DNA from 4 places in the Bacillus sp. 5w2 genome. Region 3 is predicted to be linked to each of the others. Evidence: riboswitches for the same ligand, from Rfam matches in the RefSeq annotation. Region 3 holds a riboswitch; each other region holds the start of a gene.
The links. Region 3 has a riboswitch for thiamine pyrophosphate ahead of tenA (thiaminase II). Riboswitches for the same ligand answer to the same signal wherever they lie in the genome.
Positions count from the first base shown of each region.

Region 1: it holds a riboswitch for thiamine pyrophosphate, as region 3 does, so the genes downstream of both, ACXY7N_RS14600 (MTH1187 family thiamine-binding protein) here and tenA (thiaminase II) in region 3, are expected to answer to the same signal.
Region 2: it holds a riboswitch for thiamine pyrophosphate, as region 3 does, so the genes downstream of both, thiM (hydroxyethylthiazole kinase) here and tenA (thiaminase II) in region 3, are expected to answer to the same signal.
Region 4: it holds a riboswitch for thiamine pyrophosphate, as region 3 does, so the genes downstream of both, thiT (energy-coupled thiamine transporter ThiT) here and tenA (thiaminase II) in region 3, are expected to answer to the same signal.

Region 1 covers NZ_JBTIWT010000007.1:94,069-100,153, forward strand. The annotation lists gene ACXY7N_RS14580 (ABC-F family ATP-binding cassette domain-containing protein) at 1-1,259, opposite strand, end outside; gene ACXY7N_RS14585 (ABC transporter ATP-binding protein) at 1,706-2,455, opposite strand; gene ACXY7N_RS14590 (ABC transporter substrate-binding protein) at 2,452-3,450, opposite strand; gene ACXY7N_RS14595 (ABC transporter permease) at 3,447-4,220, opposite strand; gene ACXY7N_RS14600 (MTH1187 family thiamine-binding protein) at 4,192-4,512, opposite strand; TPP riboswitch at 4,613-4,714, opposite strand; gene ACXY7N_RS14605 (methyl-accepting chemotaxis protein) at 4,776-6,085, opposite strand, start outside.
Region 2 covers NZ_JBTIWT010000007.1:101,822-107,906, forward strand. The annotation lists gene ACXY7N_RS14610 (anaerobic C4-dicarboxylate transporter family protein) at 1-587, shown strand, start outside; gene ACXY7N_RS14615 (alpha/beta hydrolase) at 646-1,581, opposite strand; gene thiE (thiamine phosphate synthase) at 1,664-2,323, opposite strand; gene thiM (hydroxyethylthiazole kinase) at 2,340-3,146, opposite strand; TPP riboswitch at 3,219-3,328, opposite strand; gene topB (DNA topoisomerase III) at 3,601-5,790, shown strand; gene ACXY7N_RS14635 (YhgE/Pip domain-containing protein) at 5,832-6,085, opposite strand, start outside.
Region 3 covers NZ_JBTIWT010000018.1:96,377-102,461, reverse strand. The annotation lists gene ACXY7N_RS24045 (SH3 domain-containing protein) at 1-981, opposite strand, end outside; TPP riboswitch at 1,251-1,362, shown strand; TPP riboswitch at 1,423-1,525, shown strand; gene tenA (thiaminase II) at 1,608-2,303, shown strand; gene ACXY7N_RS24035 (ABC transporter ATP-binding protein) at 2,272-3,021, shown strand; gene ACXY7N_RS24030 (ABC transporter permease) at 3,021-3,773, shown strand; gene ACXY7N_RS24025 (ABC transporter substrate-binding protein) at 3,770-4,771, shown strand; gene tenI (thiazole tautomerase TenI) at 4,782-5,402, shown strand; gene thiO (glycine oxidase ThiO) at 5,395-6,085, shown strand, end outside.
Region 4 covers NZ_JBTIWT010000017.1:72,919-79,003, forward strand. The annotation lists gene ACXY7N_RS23240 (class D sortase) at 1-553, shown strand, start outside; gene ACXY7N_RS23245 (response regulator transcription factor) at 593-1,282, shown strand; gene ACXY7N_RS23250 (sensor histidine kinase) at 1,279-3,147, shown strand; gene thiT (energy-coupled thiamine transporter ThiT) at 3,356-4,024, opposite strand; TPP riboswitch at 4,111-4,212, opposite strand; gene ACXY7N_RS23260 (FeoA family protein) at 4,407-4,634, shown strand; gene feoB (ferrous iron transport protein B) at 4,631-6,085, shown strand, end outside.

The sequences.
Region 1 (6,085 bases), on a different contig from region 3:
GCTAATGCTTGGCGTACTTCTTTCTTTGTCATATCTGGTCGTTCTGCCCAAACTTTCTCTAATGGTGTTGTTTCTGAAGCAAACTCTTCCTGTGCAAAATAAGCAGGATTTACTCGTTCTCCAACAGAAATTGAACCGCTTAACGGCTTTATTTGGCCTAATAACGTTTTTAATATTGTCGTTTTTCCAATACCATTATGGCCAACAATCGCTATCTTTTCTCCTTTTTTCACTTGTAAATTCAATTCTGGAAATAGCGAATCACTATAGCCTATTCTCAGTTTCTCAGCCTGTAATATACGACTCACTGGCTCCTCATAAACATTGAAATCAAAACGGGATCGAGGTACATGATTAACCTTTTCAACCCTTTGCATTTTCTCCAATACTTTCTCCCGACTTTTCGCCTGTTTCGCTTTTCGAATTTTATTTTTTTGAATAAATGTTTCTAACTGGGCAATTTCTTTTTGTTGTTTCGCATACGCAGATTGTAATTGTTTTCTTTGCAATTGATAACTTTGCAAAAAACGTTCATAATCGCCTACGTACCGCTTAACCTTCCGTTCTTCTAGATGATAAATAACATTCGTAATATTATTCAAAAATACTTCATCATGCGAAATGATAATGTAAGCTTTTTCATATAGTCTCAAATACGATTGCAACCATTCTATATGAGCTGTATCTAAATAGTTTGTTGGCTCATCTAACAATAAAACATCAGCTTTTTCTAAAAGGAGCTTCCCAAGTAATAACTTTGTTCGCTGTCCTCCACTTAACTTTGAAACATCCTTTTTCAACCCGATTTCAAATAACCCTAAACCGATTGCTACTTCTTCAATTTCTGTATGAATTTGATAGAAATTAGAGCTTTCCAATATAGTTTGTAATTCTCCATACCTTACTAACAGTTTTTCTATTTCTCCTGCTCCATTCATTTCTTCAGCAATTTTTAACATTTCGCATTCAATCGCATACAAATTAGAAAATGCACTTTGTAAATATCCTTCAATTGTTATCCCTTCTTGTAAATCCATATGCTGCTGTAAAAAACCTACCTTCACATGTGGAAACCATTCAATGTTCCCATCGTCATGTATAAGTTCTCCTGTTAAAATCCTTAACAATGTTGATTTCCCAATTCCATTTTTACCTACTAACCCAACATGCTCGCCCTTTAATAGCTGAAAACACGCATTATATAAAATAGTTTTCTCACCATACGAATGACTTACATTTTCTACTGTTAATATACTCATTTTTTCTCTCCTCTACTTATACTTCTTCATAAGCTAAATAGAGAGAACAACAGTATAAAGCCTTATTTAATTGTATATATAAAAAATGGGTAAGGTGAATACACCTTACCCATTACATATTATCGTAAAAAAGGATTAAGGTTCTTTACCTGCTGTCTTCAATTTAGCTTAATTTTAAAAAATAGGCAGACTTCTCCCGTATCAAGCTAAAACCATTTGAAGAACAGTTGATAAAGTCATTTTATCCTTTCACTCCTTTAACATTTGTTATATTAAGAGTATAAACTACTCTGTTATATTCTATTCTCTATTTTTTCTTTTGTTCCTTCTTCAAGATTGTCCATCGTTAATGAATTCACTATTTTTTCTATAGATTTCATCTTTCTCCTCCTATATAAAAAAACCTCTCAACAGTAATTATACAAAAAACTGTTAAAAGGCTTTTTCTATTTTTTCATATAAGGAGCTAATACTCTCAGAATTTCTTCCTTATCCTTCTTTAACTCAAGTGATGTTAACATATCCATCGTTCTCGGTCTAGGTAATTTCACTTGTACCTCACCAACTATTGATGCTGGTCTTTGAGATAAAATAAATACGCGATCTGAAAGTAAAATCGCCTCATCTAGGTCGTGTGTAACCATAACGATTGTTTGCTTCTCTTGGTGCCAAGAGTTTAAAAGCCAGCTATGTACTTCCATTTTTGTAAAGGCATCTAATTTCCCAAAAGGCTCATCAAGTAGCATAATTGGCTTTTCACATAAATATGTGCGCAAAAAACTAATTCTTTGACGCATACCACCAGATAACTCATCTGGATAATGGTCTGCATATTCATCTAGTTCAAACTGCTTTAATGCTTCCATTCCCTCTGTCAGCCTTTGTTTTTTCGGTTTACCTTCGATTTCCAATGGAAGAACTATATTTTGCAAAGCTGATCGCCAAGGTAGTAATAAATCCTGCTGTGGCATATAACTTACAACATCTTGCTCTTGTACGTACTTATCCTTATACGTTACATTCCCACTTGTTGGATTTTCAACATTTGCAATCATATTTAATAATGTGCTTTTCCCACAACCACTTGGGCCTACAAAGGAAACGAATTCTCCCTCTCGTATAGAAGCACTAATATTTGCTAATACATTCTTTCCATCGAAAGATTTCACAATATCTTTTATTTGTAATCCACTCATTTTTCATTTGGAAGGAACTCATTTGTAAAGGCATCTTTTACATCAATTTTCTTCTTAATAACTTTGTTATCATATAAGAAATTCATGTAATTCGTCCAAACTTCTTCCTTCTGTACTCCCCATGCTTTTGCATCATCTTGATACTTCGTACTTAACCACTTTTGACTTTCTTGTACTAAGTCTTTATTCACATCTGGAACAGCTTTAATTAAAATATCAGCAGCTTCTTTCGGTTCTTTAATTGCAAAATTATAACCTTCCGTCGTTGCACTCATAAACTTTTTCACAAAGTCTTTATCTTGCTTCGTATGTTTTTCACTCGTAATAATAACAGGACTATAGAAATCAAGCGCTGGGTCTAAGTCTTTCACCATAATTGTATTTAACTCTTTTCCTTGACGCTTCGCTTCAATACCATCCCAGCCGTAATAAATCCATTCAAAATCAGCATCACGGCCAATTGATTTAAAGAAATCTGTTTGTCCTAAAATGATTTTTTCGACTTTATTAAAATCAGCTTGATGTTTCTCCATAATTGTCTTCAACGTCGCTTCTTCTGCTGGTCCTCCCCAGCCTCCGTAACGTTTGCCTTCAAAATTTTTCGGTGAAGTCATGTTATCTTTCTTAAGTGACGCAAAAGCTGAAGTGTTATGCTGAATAATCGCTCCTACAGATACAACAGGAATACCTTCCACCCGAGCCAACGTTACATTTTCTTGTGCGCTTATTGCGAAGTCAGCTTTTCCTGAAGCTATCATTTGCTCTGCTGTTACATTGTCACCAGGCTGAATAATTTCTACATCTAAGCCTTTCTTTTTATAATAATCTTTCGCTTGCGCTACATATAAACCAGTATGATTCGTATTCGGGAACCAATCTAATACTACTTTTACTTTTTGATCTTTACTTACACTTTCTTCTTTCTTCGCCGGATTACATCCAGCCACACCTACTGCTAATAAGGCAGCCAACATAACTTTTAAACCTTTTTTCATTTTCTGCCGTCCTTTCTATATATCCATGGTGCTGTTATTCTTGCCATAAACTCCACGATAAAATACAGACATAATGTCACCATGACGATAATTGCTGCAACACCAAATACCCGGGCAGTTAAAAAAGATTTTGTAGCCCTCGTAAGCATAACTCCTAACCCTTCGCTTGCACCGAGCCATTCTCCAATAATCGCTCCCATTACGCTATATGTAACTGCAATTTTTAAACCGGAGAAAAAGTATGGAAGCACTGCTGGAAACTTTACTTTCTGGTAAACTTGCCATTTCGTTGCCTTCATCGTTTGCAACAACTTCAACATATTTTTATCTACCGTTTGAAAACCTTCTAAAATGCTAAGCGCAATCGGAAAGAAACAAACGAGTATTACTACCATTACTTTCGGTAGCATTCCATATCCAAACCAAATAATAAATAACGGTGCAAGTACAACGATTGGAATCGTTTGCGAAATAACAAGCAACGGATTTATTAAAATACGAAATAAAGGGATAACGTCCATAATAATTGCAATACTTGTCCCAATTAAAATTGCAAAAAATAGTCCAATTATAACCTCTTGTAACGTTTGTATCGTATTCGGTAATAGTAAATCTTTCATTCCAATTAATTCTTGAACAATGGCAGAAGGCTTCGGTAAAATCCACGGTTCAATTTTAAATAATGAAACAGATCCTTCCCATATCGCAATGAGAAGGATAAGCCAAATTGTTGTAATTATTTTAGATTGCTTCTGGTTTTGCATATTCATCACGGTACTTCCAAACCTTTTCATCTATCGTTACACCAGTGCTTGGACGATAATGGATTTTAATAGAAGTAATCACTTCTTCTGCACCAGCATCCACACAAGCTTGTTGCGCACGTTTAATGACGTCAAGAAGTACATCTAATTCTCCTTCCAGTGTTGTTTCCATTGCCCCTACTTCATAACGAACTCCCGATTGTTGTACAACCTCAATTGCTTTATCAACAACAGAATACACATCTTTGTTCTTCGCTTGTGGTACTACTGAAAATGAAATTGTAACTTGTTGTGACATAGTAAAATCCCCCTTATAAAATGAAATATTAAAACAAGAAAAGGCTTTCCTACTGCGTAGGAAAGCCTTGTATGCAAGTTATTATAGAATAACATATGCTACATCACTTTAAGTAACTCCCTACGCTGGCATTATCCAGATCAGGTTGAGGGTCGATGTTTGTTTACATCCTCTCAGCCAATTGGCTCCCCGGTCCTTAATTCGTTTTCATTGTAGCATGATTTATTTTATTGAACAAACAAAAGCACATATAATCACTTCATTTAACTTTTGAATTCCCCAATTAACTCTTGTAACTCCTGTGAAAGCCAGCTTAAAGAACTGGCTAATTCAGCAATATCTTGTACAGACATTTCCTGTTCTTTCATACTTTCTTCAACATTACTACTACTATTCGCATACGTATTTGCGATAAGCGATAGTTCATTTACAACACGAACAATATTTTGGCTATTTTGCAATATATCACTTGAATTGCTAGAAACAACTCTAACTTGATTTGTAACAGATTGTGCTGATTTTGAAATTTCCCCAAAGAAAGCACCACTACTTTCAACAAGTTTCATTCCAGATTCTACTTCTTTTAAAGTATTTTGCATTGAAACAACAGCTTCTTCCGTTTCAACTTGTGTTTCCCCTATTAATTTCGCTATATCTTTTGCTGATACTTCCGTCTGCTCTGCTAATTTACGCACTTCATCTGCAACAACGACAAATCCATTTCCGGTTTCCTCAGCACGTGAAGCTTCAATAAAAGCATTTAAAGCTAGCGAATTGGTTTGATTTGAAATACCGGTAATTACTGTTACAATATCACTAATTTCTTTTGATCTTGTTTCCAAAGAATAAATAGTAGAAGATAAATCTTGTACTGCATTTTGTATTATGTTCATTTGATTAATCGTCTGTTCAATAACACCATTTCCTTTTACCGATTGATGCTCCATACCTTCAGACTCTTTCGCCATTTGTTTTGCAGCATTATTTATCTCTTCCATCTTATCTTCCATTTCATATACAATACCTAAATACTTTGGTCCTGAAGTTTCTTGTGACTGAGCGCCAGCTCTTAACTCAACCATAGAACTTACGATTCCTTGGACTGCCATGCTATTCTCTTTCGTACTCACTGACAATTCTTGTGAAGATGAGGAAACCTGTTCTGCTGTCTGCTTCACTTTATCTATAATTCCTTTAAACTTCTCGATGGTACTATTAAAATACGCATTAATAATACCTATATCATCTGGCCTTTCCTCTAATTTAATACTTAAATCACCTTCACCGACTTTGCGCAATCCTTCACGTAAATCTCGCAATGGAGCAAGTGCGTTACGTACAATTAAGAATTGAATAAAAGTTGCAATTAAAACAGAAATGCAAATAAACATTAAACCTTGTATAATGAACTTTTCCTTTGTACTAGGAACAATAGAGGCATCTACATCAGCTGCAACAAGTGCCACAATATTATCTTCTCCATCTTTAATTGGCTCTAATATCGTTACCCACGTTCCTAATGCGTCTTCATATACTTCTGTCATATTTGCTTTTTTCGTGCTCATTACTTTAT
Region 2 (6,085 bases), on a different contig from region 3:
CATTTGAAGCACTTCGTCCAGGATGGATAGTTGATGGGAAGTTAGCCCGTCTTTCCATGCCAAACACAATTGAAATGGTTATGTTAACGATCGCAGCTCTTATTATTATTTTCTGTAAACCAAATGTAGAAAGCATCGTGTCTGGTAACGTCTTTAAAGCGGGGGCAACAGCAGTTGTTGCTATTTTCGGGATCGCTTGGATGGGAGATACTTTCTTTAACGGAAACTTAAATATGATTCAAGGATCAATTCAGCACCTAGTAACAAGTGCACCATGGCTATTTGCCATCGCATTATTCATTCTATCTATTTTACTATATAGTCAAGCAGCAACAGTACGCGCTTTAATGCCTCTTGGATTATCACTCGGTATTCCACCAGCACTACTAATCGCGATGTTCCCTGCAGTAAATGGATACTTCTTCATTCCAAACTATGGAACAATCGTTGCTGCCATTAACTTTGATCGCACTGGTACAACTGGCATTGGTAAATATGTTTTAAATCATAGCTTTATGATTCCAGGCCTAATCGCAACATTCACTTCTATCGGAATTGGAATGCTCTTAATTTCAATTATGTTTTAAAGAACAAGCACAAACCCAAAGTTTTAAAGGGTTTGTGCTTTTTTAATCAAACGTTTGTTTAAATATTTTTAACTGTCCATTCTGCCATTATGTTCTTTAATATTTGTGTGAAGTCCGCTGGGAAAAGATGACCCAAACCTTCTCTCACAATTAATTTACAGTTCACATTATATTTCTCGAACATCGACATTAATTGAAGCGTGTTTTCGTAAAACGGATCTTTATCTCCCGTAACAATATATCCTTCTACATTCGTTATATCATTTGATACGACTATACTTTCAATTGCCTCAACATCTCGAATAGCGGGTATAGCTGCAATAAATTTTTGAGTCTCTAACATATTCTTTAACGCTAACTCTATCGCTATATTCCCCCCTTGAGAAGCTCCCGCAAGGATGGTGTCTTCCAAGTCATATTTACCCATAAAATCATTAAAACTTTTCATAATATCTTTTATAGCTATATCATGATTATCCCAGCTATAAGAATTCATTCCATGTACTTGTGAGGATTGAGAAAAACCTAACATATACTCACGTAATATTTCTTCTCCATACCAATACGGTGCAAAATCATTTATGTTTGATCCTCTCCAATGTAAAGAAAATAGTCCTGTCTTCGCCTCTTCATTTCCATAAGTAAATAATTTCGGGTCGGCTGTTAGCTGCTGTTTCTTAAAGATTTCTTCACACTTTTTCACTATCATTTTAAAAGCTTCATTCTCTCGTAATTCCTTTAAATCTTCATCCTGCATAAGTGTATGTGGATTCCACCAAATCCCCTTTTCTAAAGCTTCATTTAAACTAACAATTGCTTCTTCATACTTCCCTTCTATCGAAAGTACACACGCTTCCCAAAAGCTAGTTTTATCCATCCTTTCAGGGAACTCTCTTTTCGCTTTATCTATGTATCTATAAATAACATCAAAGTCTCCTTGTTCGAATAAACGAAATAATTCATTTTGCAACTCTACAAACTGTTTACGTTTCAAACAATCATCTCCCTTTTTCTAAATATCAATATCAGAAAAAAATAAAAAGCTATGTAGCCTTTTAATACTACATAGCCTTCTTCTACAAACTGTTACTTACTTCCTCTACTAGCTTCTTCGTACTTTCATACGCAGATTCTGCTAAACTAATCGCGGAAATAACGGAAACACCGTCCGCACCTGCTTCTATAACTGAAGCTGTATTTTCAATTGTAATACCACCAATTCCGACGATCGGTATTGTAATTCCTTGCTCTCTAAAATGAGCTAAACATTTCGTTCCTTGCACAGCTTTCGTATCTTTTTTCGTACTCGTTGGGAAAATAGGGCCAACACCTAAATAATCAGCTCCGTTTTCAATTGCCCAACGTGCTTCTTCAATTGTATGTGTAGATACACCAACAATTTTATCCCCCATTTTTTCACGAACAGAAGTAATTCCTTCATCATCTTGTCCAACATGCACGCCATCTGCATCTAACTCGAGAGCTAGTTCCACATCATCATTTACGATGAATGGTACACCGTACTCCTTACAAATTGCTTGTAGTTCTTTTGCGAAACAAATGCGTTTCTCTCCCGTTAAAGCGCCTTCCCCCTTTTCACGAAATTGAAAAATTGTTATACCGCCTTCAAGTGCATCTCTCAATACTCGTAGTGGCTCCTTCGTACAATTGTTACTTCCCATAATAAAATATACTGATAATAACCTAGACATTTCAGCCTTTGTAATCCGCGACATCTAGTTCCCCTCCTTACTATATAATCTCAATCTTCCCATACTTCTCAATATCACCTGAAGTGGTATTCGCTAACTGATTTAAAAATTCAATTTGGAAACTACCCGGTCCCTTTTCCACTGTCTTGGCAGCTGCTAGTTCCGCAGCTACACCATAAAATGTTAATGCGGCTACCGCTGCCTTTACATAATCCTTTTCTATCGCTACAAATGCTCCTATTACAGAAGTTAGTAAACAACCAGTACCTGTAACTTTCGTTAAAATAGGGTGACCATTTTGAATAAGAATAGTTCGCTCTCCATCTGTAACAACATCTTCTTTTCCAGTAATTACCGCAACTGTATTCAATTCGTCTGCTGCCTGCTTTGCAATACTTACGACATTACCATTTCCAGCACCAGCGTCTACTCCTTTAATTTCCCATCTCTCATTAATAACATTCGCTATTTCAGCTGCATTTCCGCGAATAATCGCTAACTCGATTTCAGCTGGAATATGTCTCGCAACTTCTGTTCGATACGATGTTGCTCCTGCACCAACTGGATCAAACAGTACTGGTACATTGTTCACATTTGCTGATTTACCTGCAAGTAACATTGCTTCTACTTCTTCAGGGCGAAGTGTCCCCATATTTAATACTAACGCTCCAGCAATGCTAGCCATTTCTGCTACTTCTTCTTTTGCATACGCCATTACAGGCGATGCCCCTAACGCTAACAAACCGTTAGCTGTAAAATTTGTTACAACGACATTTGTAATATTATGAACGAGCGGATTAGATTCTCTCACCAAATCCACTACTTTACTAATTTCTTTTATATTCATCATTCTCATCCCCTAACTATAGTGATGGGAGATACACAAAAAGACACTTTGCGCGTACGCAAAGTGCCTGAACATGTGCTTTTACACTCTCCCTACGCTGGCATTATCCAACAGGTTCAAATGGTCAATGACGGATTAGTCATACTCTCAGTTTGCATCCACAAACTCCCATGTGTTTAGTATTCTTCTACTTCAAAGTCTACTCTTATTCTAGTAAAATAACAAGTTCTTTACTTTTCTATTTAATATAGAAGCAACTAATAAAACAATACGTATAATAAATAAGTATCTATTTCTCATAGTCTCATCATGGTGCATATTATGTTCTGTCGCCATCATTCACTTTCAAACAGATGTTATCCCACTAAAAAACGTTCAAATCTGGAGCGAAACTGAATCTCAAGAAGATGTATGCTATAGTTAACGTATGGAAATTTGAAAGGATGTTTTAAATATGTCAAAAAGCGTTGTAATCGCTGAAAAGCCTTCCGTTGCACGTGATATTGCTCGCGTACTGAAGTGCGATAAAAAAGGAAACGGCTACCTTGAAGGTAGTAAATATATTGTAACTTGGGCTTTAGGTCATCTCGTTACATTAGCAGATCCAGAAAGCTATGATGTGAAATATAAAAAGTGGAATTTAGAAGATTTACCGATGCTACCAGAGCGTTTGAAATTAACGGTGATTAAACAAACAGGGAAACAATTTAATGCTGTAAAAAGTCAGCTTCTTAGAAAAGATGTAACTGAAATTATTGTAGCAACAGATGCTGGACGTGAAGGAGAGTTAGTCGCTCGCTGGATTATTGATAAGGTTCGAGTTAACAAACCAATCAAACGTCTATGGATTTCATCCGTTACTGATAAAGCAATTAAAGATGGCTTCGCTAATTTAAAACCAGGTAAAGCATATGACAATTTATACGCTTCTGCAGTTGCACGTTCAGAAGCTGACTGGTATATCGGTCTTAACGCGACTCGAGCTTTAACGACTCGCTTTAATGCCCAGCTGAATTGCGGCCGTGTTCAAACACCTACTGTCGCTATGATCGCTAATCGTGAAGATGAAATAAAGAACTTCAAAGCTCAAACTTACTACGGCATCGAAGCTCAAACAACGAATCAGTTAAAACTAACTTGGCAAGATGCAAACGGCAATAGTCGCAGTTTTAATAAAGAAAAAATCGATGGTATTGTAAAAGGTTTAGATAAACATAATGCTACTGTTGTAGAAATTGATAAAAAACAGAAGAAGTCATTCTCTCCTGGTCTTTACGATCTAACTGAATTGCAACGTGATGCAAATAAAAAGTTCGGTTATTCTGCGAAAGAAACATTAAACATTATGCAGAAATTGTATGAGCAACATAAAGTGCTAACGTACCCTCGTACAGATTCACGCTATATTTCATCTGATATCGTTGGAACACTCCCAGAACGTCTAAAAGCATGTGGCGTTGGAGAGTACCGTCCTTTAGCACATAAAGTATTACAAAAGCCTATCAAGTCTAATAAGTCATTTGTTGATGATAGTAAAGTAAGTGATCATCACGCAATTATTCCAACAGAAGGATACGTTAACTTCTCGGCCTTCACAGATAAAGAACGTAAAATTTATGATTTAGTTGTAAAACGTTTCTTAGCCGTTTTATTCCCAGCATTCGAATACGAACAACTAACGCTACGCACAAAAGTTGGTAATGAAACGTTCATCGCACGCGGAAAAACTATTCTACATGCCGGCTGGAAGGAAGTATATGAAAATCGCTTTGAAGATGATGATGTAACCGATGACGTAAAAGAGCAACTTCTACCTCACATTGAAAAAGGCGATACATTAACTGTGAAGTTAATTATGCAAACATCAGGTCAAACAAAAGCACCTGCACGTTTTAACGAGGCGACTTTACTTTCAGCAATGGAGAATCCTACAAAATATATGGATACGCAAAATAAACAACTTGCTGATACGTTAAAATCAACTGGTGGATTAGGTACTGTAGCGACACGAGCTGATATTATCGACAAGCTATTCAATTCATTCTTACTTGAAAAACGTGGTAAAGATATTCACATTACTTCAAAAGGTCGTCAGTTACTCGATTTAGTGCCAGAAGAGTTAAAATCACCTACGCTAACTGGTGATTGGGAACAAAAGCTCGAAGCAATTGCGAAGGGTAAACTGAAAAAAGAAGTATTCATTTCAGAAATGAAGAACTATACGAAAGAAATTGTTTCTGAAATTAAATCGAGTGATAAAAAATATAAACATGACAACATTTCAACGAAGTCTTGTCCAGACTGTGGTAAACCAATGCTGGAGGTAAACGGCAAAAAAGGAAAAATGCTCGTTTGCCAAGACCGTGAATGTGGTCATCGTAAAAATGTATCTCGTACAACAAACGCTCGTTGCCCACAATGTAAGAAGAAGTTAGAATTACGTGGTGAAGGCGCTGGCCAAATTTTCGCATGTAAATGTGGCTATCGCGAGAAATTATCGACATTCCAGGAGAGACGTAAAAAAGAATCTGGAAGCAAGGCTGATAAGCGCGACGTTCAAAAATATATGAAACAACAGAATAAAGAAGAAGAACCATTAAACAACCCGTTCGCAGAAGCATTAAAGAAATTAAAATTTGATTAAACAAAAAGGTTCCTACCTCTATCGGTAGGAACCTTTTTTTATTAATGAATAATTTTACTTCCTTTTGCGTTCTCAACAAACTTTTCACTCGATTTGTTAATTGGTGTTTTCAATAATAACGCAGCGATAACGATGACTACTACGAACACACTTAATACAAGTAAATCTCTAATAACTATATCCCAAAGCATGCCACCTACTGTTTCACGAATTGCACTAATTGCATATGTGAATGGTAAGAACGGATAAATTGCTTGGAAGAATGGTGGTGTCATTTGAATTGGGAACGTACCAC
Region 3 (6,085 bases):
TGTCGTATATAATTTCCCGTTTATTTGATGGGCGATGAACACAACATTGCCATAGCTAGCTGAATAATATGATTTCACAACTTTACCTGCAGCCGCCGCCTGGATAGAGACATTACCCTGAGCTGCAATATCTATACCATAATGCATTTGTTCCCAGCGCATATCAAAGGTTGAGCTAACTCTTCCTTGAGTAGGGAATTTAAAAACTGCTGGAATTGAAGTAGGTTGAGCTGTTTGAGCTTGTGATTGCGTTTGCGTTTGATTTTGCACCACATAATGTTTTGCCACATATCCGTATCCTGTGCCAAAACGAATTTTATACCAAGTTCCTACAGTTTCCACTACTTGTATTTGTGTACCATTTTGTAATGAGCCAAGTAGTGCGCTACTTGTACTAGCGTTGCTACGTACATTAAGTTTAGGTGTTGCAACTGTGTATTTCGTATTATTTTGAACTGTGATGCCTTTTACTAAAGGCTGTGAACCATTAGACACGAATGCCTTTTGTACGTAACCTGTTTTGCCATTATGTAAAATTTTATACCAATCACCTTGTTCTTCTTGAATGGTAACGAATTTCCCATTTGGTAATACATCTAAAATTGAAGATTCTAAATTAGGTTCAGAACGAACGTTTAATGCATTGGCATTAACGATGTATTGATTATTAGATTGAAGTTTGTTTTTTAGTAGAATAGCATCTTTTTGTACGTAACCTACTTTATTATTAACAGATACTTTATACCAGCCATTAGTTGTTTCAAGTATGTTCACTTTCGTATTAAAGCGGATTGTATCAATTGATGAGCTATTTGCGTTATCTTTTGTATGTAAGGCTACTTGATCGACTTTTACATATCCAGTTTTCACATTAGATAATTGTTCAGCGTTGGCTGTTTGTACATTTGTTTCTCCCATAGAAGGAAGTAAAGAGGCAATTGCGACAGTAGTTGCTGTTAAAGCAGTAGCTTTCATATTCATATAATAGAGACCTCCTCTAGTTGTATAGTTGTAATTTTATTATAGTATAAAGATATAATATAGTGGGTGTATTCACATAAATGTAATATGAAATCAATATAAAAATAAATTTTTTGAGGATAATGATTCCTTTTTATCCAATTAATTAGGATAATAATTTCTAAGATAGAATATAAGTATTATATAGTTCTGTTATTTTGTTGACAATTGAGAAAATTAAAATAGTTGATGATGTCTTATTACGATGTTATACTGACAGTGATAATTTCATAGTTTGCTAGGAGAGCTGGTGTTGCCAGCTGAGAGTAGGCCGTAAGCCTTTGATCCTTTTCATTACCTGATCTAGATTATGCTAGCGTAGGGAAGCAATTCGGACACTAATAATGAGTCCCCGTTTCTTTGCGTATAGAAACGGGGCTTTTTTATTTGAAAATTTCATATTGAAACCACTAGGGGTGCTTGTTGTGCTGAGAGAGGAATAATCCTTAACCCTTACAGACCTGATCTAGGTAATACTAGCGAAGGGAAGTGGAGCAACGAATAAATTATAATTTTATTTGCTGTAACCACTTCTTATTTAGAAGTGGTTTTTTATTTAGATATATAAATTGAAAGGGGATAGAGAAATGAAATTTTGCGATAGATTATTAGAAACTGTACAACCAGTTTGGGAGATGAGTCATAATCACCCGTTTGTAGTAGGTATGGGAGATGGCACGTTAGAAAAAGATAAGTTTCAGTATTATATTATTCAAGATTATTTATATTTGTTAGATTATGCAAAGCTATATGCGATTGGTGTTGTAAAAGCAACGAATCCACAAGTAATGGGGAAATTTGCTGAACAAATTGATGGCATATTAAATGGAGAAATGACAATCCATAAACAATATGCAAAAAGACTTGGTATTTCTATAGAGGAGATAGAATCTGCAAAACCATCTGCTAAAAATTTAGCCTATACAAATTACATGATGTCTGTATCTCAAAATGGCACGCTTGCGGAATTAATAGCAGCACTTCTTCCATGTATGTGGAGCTACTGGGAAATTGGAAAGCGTTTAAACGATATTCCTGGAGCAAGAGATCATGAGTTCTTTGGTGAGTGGATTCAAGGATATAGTTCGGAAGAATACGGTAGCCTTTGTATTTGGTTAATAGATTTATTAAATGAAATGGCAGTTGGAAAGTCTGACAAAGAGCTAGATCGATTAGAGGAGATTTTCCTATATTCCAGTCGATTTGAATATTTATTCTGGGATATGTCCTATCGTAAGGAGATGTGGGGATTTGAGGAGCAAGAACATACTACAGTTTCATAATGTTTCTTTTCATTATGATGAGAAACCAATCATCAATGAATTAAATGCTTCTATACAAGATAAAGAGTTTGTAAGTATTATCGGACCGAGTGGATGCGGGAAAAGTACTTTATTTCGCCTTATTACAGGTTTAGAAGAAACAAGTACGGGACAGATAGAGCTGACAGAAACAAAGAGCCATCCTGTAGGGTATATGCCCCAAAAAGATATGCTCCTGCCATGGAGAACGATTATTGAGAATGCTGCCCTGCCGCTAGAGTGCCAAGGTGTACAGAAGAAAGAAGCACAAATAAAGGCAAAGGAACTGTTACATAAATTTGGCTTACAAGGGTATGAGACAAAATATCCGAAAGATTTATCTGGTGGTATGAGACAACGCGTATCTTTTATTCGAACTTTATTAACAGGCGGGGAGATATTGCTGTTAGATGAACCGTTTAGCGCGTTGGATGCGTTAACGAAGGCATCTTTGCAAGAATGGCTGTTTGAACAATGGAAAGAGTGGAAAAAAACAATTTTATTTATCACTCATGATGTGGAAGAAGCATTGTTTCTTTCTAATCGAATTTTCGTTGTAGAAAATCAACCGATAACTACTTTAACCGAGAGGATTGTACCGCTTGATCGTAATCGGACAAGAAAAGATTTGTATAAGCCTGAAGTGTTAGCGCTTAAAGATGAGCTTCTTAGTATGTTACAAAGGCAGGTACTCGTATGATGAACCGGTTGAAGGAACTATTACCTGCCCTTACACTTTCTAGTGTTTTACTTGTCATGTGGGAAATAGGCGCAAGAATTGTAGATGAGATGTACATTTTACCGTCACCGTCTGCAATTGTAATGAAGATATGGCAACTAAAAGATATATTATTTACAGTTCATTTGCCGGCAACATTATACGTCGTTTTAATAGGGGTAGCTATTTCTATCGTACTTGGGGTAGGGCTAGCAATATTAATGAATGCGAGTAATTGGATGGAGAGAGCATTTTATCCATTATTAGTTGCCTCACAAACGATTCCGATTACAGCGCTTGCTCCGCTCTTCGTTTTATGGTTTGGATATACGATCTGGAGTAAGGTTGTTGTCACGGTTTTAATTACGTTTTTCCCAATTGCGGTCAATACGTATGATGGACTACGTAGTACAAAAAAAGAATGGGAGGAGCTCTTAGTTACGTATGGAGCAACGAAAAAAGATATTTTTCTTAAATTAAAGTTACCATCTGCTCTTCCTTATTTTTTCTCAGCTTTAAAAATTGCAGTTCCGCTTAGTGTGATTGGGGCGGCAATTGGTGAATGGCTCGGTGCACAAGCTGGGCTAGGATATTTCAGTAAAAGAATGATGACGCAATTAGACGGAGCGGGTGTATTTGCCCCCATTGTATTGTTATCATTATTAGCTATTTTCTTTGTTGTCCTTATTTCGATTTTAGAAAAGAAATTTATTAGTTGGAGGAAGTATTCATGAAATTTTTAAAACGCATCTTTGTGTTTACATTATTAGTTGCAATGATCGCTGGATGTTCTAGTAATTCGGCATCAGATAAGAATAAAAAAGAAAAAGAAATAACGGTCATGCTTGATTGGTACCCAAATGCGGTACATAGCTTTATTTATGCGGCGATTGAAAAAGGCTACTTTAAAGAAGAAGGAGTAAAGGTGAATATTAAATTCCCTTCTAATCCGACTGATCCATTAACTTTAGCAGCTGCAGGAAAGGTAACGGTTGGCTTATATTATCAGCCAGATGTTGTCATGGCAAAAGCAAATGAACAAATTCCAGTGAAATCAATTGGAGCTGTCGTACGTTCGCCATTAAATCATGTTGTATCGCTGAAATCAGCAGGCATTCAATCGCCAAAAGATTTAGAGGGGAAAACAGTTGGATATTCTGGAACACCTTTAAGTGAGATGTATTTAAAAACGATGGTAAAAGAAGCTGGTGGTAATCCAGATACAGTGAAAGTAGTCGATGTTGGCTTTGATTTAGTACCGGCACTAATTACGAAAAAAGTGGATGCGGTAACAGGGGCATACATTAACCATGAAGTACCTGTTATGCGCCATGAAGGTCATGAACCAGCATACTTTAATCCAGCTGATTACGGTGTACCAAACTATCATGAGCTTGTATTTGTAACAGGTGATAAAACGTTGAAAAAAGATAAAGAAGCGTTGCAAGCCTTCTTACGTGGTACGAAAAAAGGCTATGATTTCATGAAGAAAAATCCGGATGAAGCATTAAATATTTTATTAAATCATCAAGAAAAAGAAAACTTCCCGCTTGTACCAGAAGTTGAAAAAGAAAGTATGAAAATTTTATTAGAGAAGATGGAAACGAAAGATGAGCCATTCTTATCAGATTCAAAAGAGTCATGGGAGAAACAAAATAAATGGCTGAAAGATAAAGGAATGACGAAAGAAATCGTTCCGGCTGAGGAATTATTCGAAAACATTTTAAAGTAGGCGAATGAATATGAAAAATGAGCTTCATGTAATCTCAAATGGTCACATGTCATTCGAAGAGCTAGTGAATGTAGCAATGCAAATTGAGAGTGAGATTGATTATTTGCATATTCGTGAGCGTGAGAAAAGTACGAAGGAATTGTATGAAGGTGTGGAAGGTCTTTTGAAGAAAGGCTTTCCGGCATCGAAGATAGTAATAAATGATCGAATTGATATTGCTATTTTATTAAACATTCCGCGCGTGCAGCTAGGATATCGAAGCGCAGATGTAAGGTCAGTGAAAGAAAAGTTTTCTTATTTGCATGTCGGTTATTCTGTGCATTCTTTAGAAGAGGCGATCGATGCATTTAAGAATGGAGCGGATTCACTCGTCTATGGTCATGTATTTCCGACAGATTGTAAAAAAGGTGTGCCAGCGAGAGGGCTTGAAGAAGTTTCAGACATTGCAAAGTGTTTATCCATACCGATTACAGCAATTGGAGGAATCACCACGGAAAACACAGGGGATGTTCTTACTAAAGGTGTCAGTGGTATTGCTGTTATGTCTGGGATTATAAGCAGTAGTAACCCGTATAGCAAAGCGAAATCTTATAAGGAATCAATAAGAAAGTGGGCGGAAAAACATGTGTAAGAAGTATGATGTAGCGATAATTGGCGGAGGTGTAATTGGTAGTTCAGTTGCACATTTTCTAGCAGAACGAGGGCATAAAGTAGCGATTGTAGAGAAGAAAAGAATTGCATCTGAAGCCTCGAAAGCGGCTGCTGGTTTACTTGGGGTTCAGGCAGAATGGGATGCATATGACCCACTATTTGAACTTGCTAGAGAAAGCCGTGCTATATTTCCACAACTTGCAGAAGTTTTACGTGAAAAAACAGGCATCGATATTGGGTATGAAGAAAAAGGCATTTATCGTATTGCCCAAAATGAAGATGAGAAGGAAAGAATTCTTCACATTATGGATTGGCAGCAGAAAACAGGTGAAGATTCTTATTTTCTAACAGGAGATCGTTTACGAGAGAAAGAGCCATTTCTATCTGAGTCAATTATAGGTGCTGTATATTATCCAAAAGATGGTCATGTTATTGCACCAGAGCTTACGAAAGCCTTCGCACATTCCGCATCATTTTCGGGTGCTGATATATATGAACAGACAGAAGTGTTTGATATTCGTATTGAAAATAATAAAGTGACTGGAATTATGACGAGCGAAGGTATTATCACATGCGAAAAAGTTGTGATTGCGGGTGGTTCATGGAGCACGAAGCTACTAGCGCATTTTCACCGAGAATGGGGTACATATCCAGTTAAAGGAG
Region 4 (6,085 bases), on a different contig from region 3:
AGTGGAATGGTATAAAGGAAAAAGCTCTGCTCAACAATTAACGAAAGAAGAAATAAAGAGCCTTAACAATATACAAGATAATAAACTTTCTCACGAAACATCTGTAACTTCTCAAGTGCCTTCTTCTCAAACAGAACATAAAGAAGGAGAAAAGGTAGCGATATTAAATATACCCAAAATAAAGAAGAAGTTTTCTATATATTGGGGAGCGGATGATGCAACTTTGAAGAAAGGGGTTGGAATGTTCGTTAGTGATGTAACGACAACGCCATCTGGAGGTGGACATACTGTACTAAGTGGGCACCGGGATACTGTATTTACCGATTTAGGGGAGCTAAAAGAAAAAGATACCCTTGTTTTAGAGTATGATAATAAAATTTACACATATGAAATTCAAAAGACATGGATTACCCATGCGGATGATCGTACTGTTATTATAAAAAAAGAAGAACCGATATTAACACTGACAACTTGCTATCCATTTGATTATATAGGGGATGCACCAGATAGATATATTATCGAAGCGAAGTTAACTGCGAGCTATGCAAAATAAGATTGTAGTTTTTGAAAGTGGGAAGGGGATACATAAGTTATGGCAAAAAACATTTTAATTGTGGAAGATGAAGATATTTTGCGTGAAATATTAAAAGATTATTTTTTGAGTGAGCAATATATAGTGTTTGAAGCAAGAGATGGGAAAGAAGCTTTAGTTGTATTTGAGCAAGAAGAGGTGGATTTAGTTATTTTAGATATTATGTTGCCGGAACTTGATGGGTGGTCCGTTTGCCGAAGAATCCGTAAGACATCTGAGGTTCCTATTATTATGTTGACGGCGCGTGTAGATGAAGACGATACGTTACTTGGATTTGAACTTGGGGCGGATGACTATGTGACGAAGCCGTATAGCCCACCAATTTTATTAGCAAGAGCGAAAAGGTTGTTAGAAAGTAGAAAAGTAACAAAGCAACTTTTAGAGAATGAAGATGATACATTATTAATCCATGGTATTCACGTCCATTTTCCGTCACGTACTGTTACGGTAGATAAAACAGACATTAATTTAACACATACAGAATTTGAAATATTAGCGTATTTTATGAAAAATCAAGGGATTGTTTTAACACGAGAGCAACTCATTTCAAGAATTTGGGGATACGAATTTGCCGGTGATGATCGAACGGTTAATAGTCATATTCGTAATCTAAGAAATAAATTAGGAGCGAAAGCAAAATACATTACAACTGTAGTACGCACCGGATATAAATTTGAGGGGAATGTATGAGAAAAGGGATTGTACTAAAATTATTTACTCTCACAACGGCACTATGTATGTTAATTTTAGCGACGATATTTATTGGACAAACGATATTTTTTAAACAATATTATGCGAATCGAAAAGTGGAAGATATTAAAGTGAATTTAAATTCCTTTGAACAGAATTATTTAAATAATGCCGGAAATGCAGAAGGAATTCAGAAGCTGGAGCAAGACTTTTTAAGAGAAAATAATACGTGGATTACGACATTAGATCAGAACGGGAATTTAAAACATGCAGATGATTTTTATTTTGAGGTAACGATAGATCGTAGGCAACAGAAGAGTTTTGGACATCAAATATTCAAAATTCCCTTATACAATCTCGTCAATATTGAGGAGATTGATAATAAATCATCAGAACAGTTTTTAGGCCAAGAAATTTATTTTTCTGGAATGAAAAAAGAAGATAGTTTTATTCCATTCACTTTCTCGTTATCTAAGCAGACTTTAAGCGGATGGAATAAACCGTTAGAAAAAGCATTTAAGGAGAAAATGAGTAAATTAGATCAGGAGAAAAAGAAAGCAGCGGGTGAACAAGTTGGTAAGGAAAAGAAGCCGGTCGTTCAGGAGCAAGTTGCCCAAGAACCAGCTGCCCAAGAACCAGATGCTATCATAGGAGGGCGTGTTACGAAAGTACAGTTTCCAGATGTAAAAGGCCCCGTAAATCCAATTTATAAAAACACTTTATTTTTGGATAGCATAAAAGAATTTCAAACGGATGTAGTACTAAAAGAGGGTAATCCAATAGAGTATTCAACAAAGACAATGGACTATGAAAAAAATGATATAAAATATAAATTATTAATGCAACCGATAAAAGAAAAAGACGGATCCATAACATATATATATGCGATGGCTTCCTTACAGCCTGTAGATGAGGCTGTACAAATGGTACAAGATTATTACATCTACATCATTGCATTTGTAGTTGTTCTTATTTTTCTCGCTTCGTTCTATTACTCTAAACAAATCGCAAAACCGTTATTAAAAATAAATGATACAACGAAGAAAATAGCGCATTTAGATTTCACAGAACAAATACCGATCACTTCAAAAGATGAAATTGGTGATTTGTCGAAAAATATTAATGTATTATCCAATAAGCTCCATTCGCATATTGGACAGCTAGAACAAGATATTGAAAAGGAAAGAAAGCTAGAAAATACGCGGAAAGAATTTATTTCTGGTGTTTCGCACGAATTAAAAACACCGCTGAGCATTATGAAAAGCTGTATTTCTATTTTAAAAGATGGAGTAGCTGAGCATAAAAAAGAGTACTATTTTCAGGCAATGGAACGAGAAGTAGATAAAATGGATACGTTAATTTTGGATATGCTTGAGTTAGCTAAATTTGAGTCAGGTACATATAAAATGAAAATGGATTCATTTTATATCGATACAGTAATTGAAGATATATGTGAACACCTTTCTGTAAAAATAGAGAAAAAAGAACTTCGTGTTCATAAAAATATAGGTCCATTTGAAGTGATAGCAAATCAAGGCCGGATTGAACAAGTCATCGTGAACTTCATTACGAATGCCATACGTTATACACCAAATAAAGAAGATATTATTATTTCTACAATAGATGAAAAAGATCGTATAAAAGTATGTATTGAAAATAAAGGTACTCACATTGAAGAAGAACAATTAGATAAAATTTGGGATCGTTTTTATCGCGTGGATGCAGCTCGCCAGCGTTCGCAAGGTGGAACAGGTCTTGGGCTTGCCATTTCAAAGAATATTTTAGAACTACACGGTGTTGAATATGGAGTAAAGAATACAGAAGATGGTGTATTATTTTATTTCTACTTATTGAAAAAAGCGTAGATGATGCATGCTACGCTTTTTTAATTTATTTTCATATTATCTTTACCTAATCTTTATTTTTAAGCGATATAATCTGATTAGAAAATGAGGTTATGTAAGGAGTCGATGAACCGTGCATAGCAATTGGCTAAGTATAATGGTATTTATTTTCTTTTGTGCATTTATTGTATTTTTAATTGATATTACGATATGAAAAAAAGAGCGCTCATTAAGCGCTCTTTTTGTTTGAGTTTAGTCGATAAGCATTGATACTCTTGAATAAACGTGGTGAAGTGATAAATAAAAAGATAAGTAAAACGGTACATAGAATATAGGAACCAATCATTGTACTACCATTTACGATTAATGAATATAGCACAGCTGATTGACCTTTCGGTGCATATTGTCCCCAAAAAATAATACCGGCAATGAAGTGACAGAAGTAGCGAGCAAAGCTACCAACAAATGTAGCAACAATAATGTAACCAATAACTTTCTTTCCTTCGTTTTGTTTTGAAGAAGGTTTGTCTTTACGGCTACCTAAATTGGATTGGTCTTCGCTATTTTCATTGGATGTTAAAAGTGCTTTTTGAATTGGACGATAGAATAAACCAGCAAATCCAATGAATGCGAAAGCAACGAAGTATTCAATGAGTACTTGAATTGGTGTGACGATAATGGCATCGCCAACGACAATTTGTAATAATCCCCAAATTAAGCCTCCTAAGAAAGCCATTTTGAAGCCCCAGCGGTATGCGATAATAAAAATAGGAATCATAGCGAATGAGATGGAACCGCCTGTTGGAAGTTTGATTGATAATGGTAAAATGTCGATGACCAAGGCGAAGGCTGCAAGAATGGCAGATTCGATCATCGCTTGTAAATTGGTGTTACGCATGTTGTCTCCCCCTAAATCCAAGTTGTACAAAAAAGAATAGGTATCATAGGAGGATACGAAATACGTAAATAAAAAAGAGGTATGTATTTCGGACGTTTGCACAATCCCTGCGTTAGCATTAACTAACAGGTTCGAAGGGTCGGAACGAAGTGTTCCCTCTCAGCGGCATGGCTCCCCCTGTGATAACGAGATTCTTTATTTGCTATTGTTTATTGTAAGCGAAATGGATGAGAATGGCAAATGAATCAAGTATGACAATAATTGAAATATAATTGTATTGAAATGTTAATAAATATGAAGCGAAAAGATATAGTCCAAATGAAATAGAATATGCTATAATTTTTTTGAAAATAATTATCATTCTCTTCTGAGGGGGAAGGTTATGAGCTTAGTAGATATTAAAATTGGCGAGAAAGTGTTAGTAAAAAGTATTCAGTCTTTAGATCAGTTATTAAAGCGTAGACTAGCTACTTTCGGTCTTGCGGAAGGAAGCGAACTTCGCTTGAAACAGAAAGCGATGTTTAAAGGTCCTTGTACATTGGAGTGTCGTGGACAGTTAATTAGTATTCGTCATTGTGACGCGAAAATGATAAAGGTGGAATTAGCGTGAATAAGGTAGCTTTGCTAGGGAATCCGAATACAGGGAAGACATCATTATTTAATGCACTTACTGGTTCTTATGAATATGTAGGAAACTGGAGTGGTGTAACAGTAGAAAAAAAGGTTGGTAAATTAAAAGATAAGCAAGGAACATTAATTGATTTACCAGGAGTGTATGATTTGAATCCAGTTTCACGTGACGAAGGTGTCGTTACGAATTTTCTACTAACAGACGAATTTCATCATATGTTAAATATTGTGGATTCCTCGCAGTTTGAACGAAATATGCATTTAACGTTGCAATTACTTGAATTTGGAAAACCGGTTTCAATTGGATTAAATATGGTCGATGTGGCAAAGCAACGAGGCATTGTAATTGATGTAAAACGGTTATCAGAACTATTAGGTGTAACAGTCGTTCCTGTCGTTGCAAGAAGCGGAAAAGGCTGTGAAGAACTGCTTACTACTCTTAAAGAAAATGACAAAAATGAGAAAAAACCATTCATTATTTCATATGGTGTACCAATGGATGAAGGAATTGGAGAGGTAATCGCTCTTTTAGAGACAGTGAATTATAAGCATCCGAGATGGTTAGCCCTTCAATTTTTAAGCAATAACGAAGTAGTAGAAAAAGAAATGAAAGCATTACCAATTTATAAGGAACTTGTAGCCATTCGATCTCGCTTAGAAGGAAAACTCGATTGTACGTTAGAGGAGCACATTTACAAAACTCGTGAAGCGTATATTGAAAAGTTAAAAACAAATGTTATGAAGCATGAGAAAGAAGGAAAAATTCCTTTTTCGGAAAAAATCGATAGGTTAATTACACATAAAATTTTAGGACTTCCAATCTTTTTAGCAGTTATGTTTTTTATTTTTCAGGTTACGTTTACGTGGATTGGTACACCTTTATCTGATATGTTAGATGGATTTTTTGGCGGGCAGCTTACGGATTGGGTAACGGCTGGACTCACAAGTATTGGTGCTTCTGACTTTATTCAAGCACTCGTTACAGAAGGTATTATTGCTGGTGTTGGTGCGGTATTAGTATTCGTGCCACAAATCTTTGCACTATTCTTTTTCATTTCATTATTAGAAGACTCAGGATATATGGCGCGAATTGCAGTTGTTATGGATAGAATTATGGAGTTCTTCGGTTTAAACGGAAAAGCATTCATTCCGATGATTATCGGTTTTGGATGTAATGTTCCAGGTATTATGGCAGCGAGAACGATTGAACAAGAAAAAGAAAGATTACTTACAGTGCTTGTAACACCATTTATGTCTTGTTCGGCACGTTTACCTGTATATGCGTTATTTGCGGGAGTATTCTTCCCTCATAGTCAGGCAACTGTTGTGTTCTCTTTATATGTTGCAGGTATTGTTCTAGCGTTATTAGTTACAAAAATTATGTCTCTGACAATTTTAAAAGCGGAGAAGTCTATTTTCGTCATTGAACTA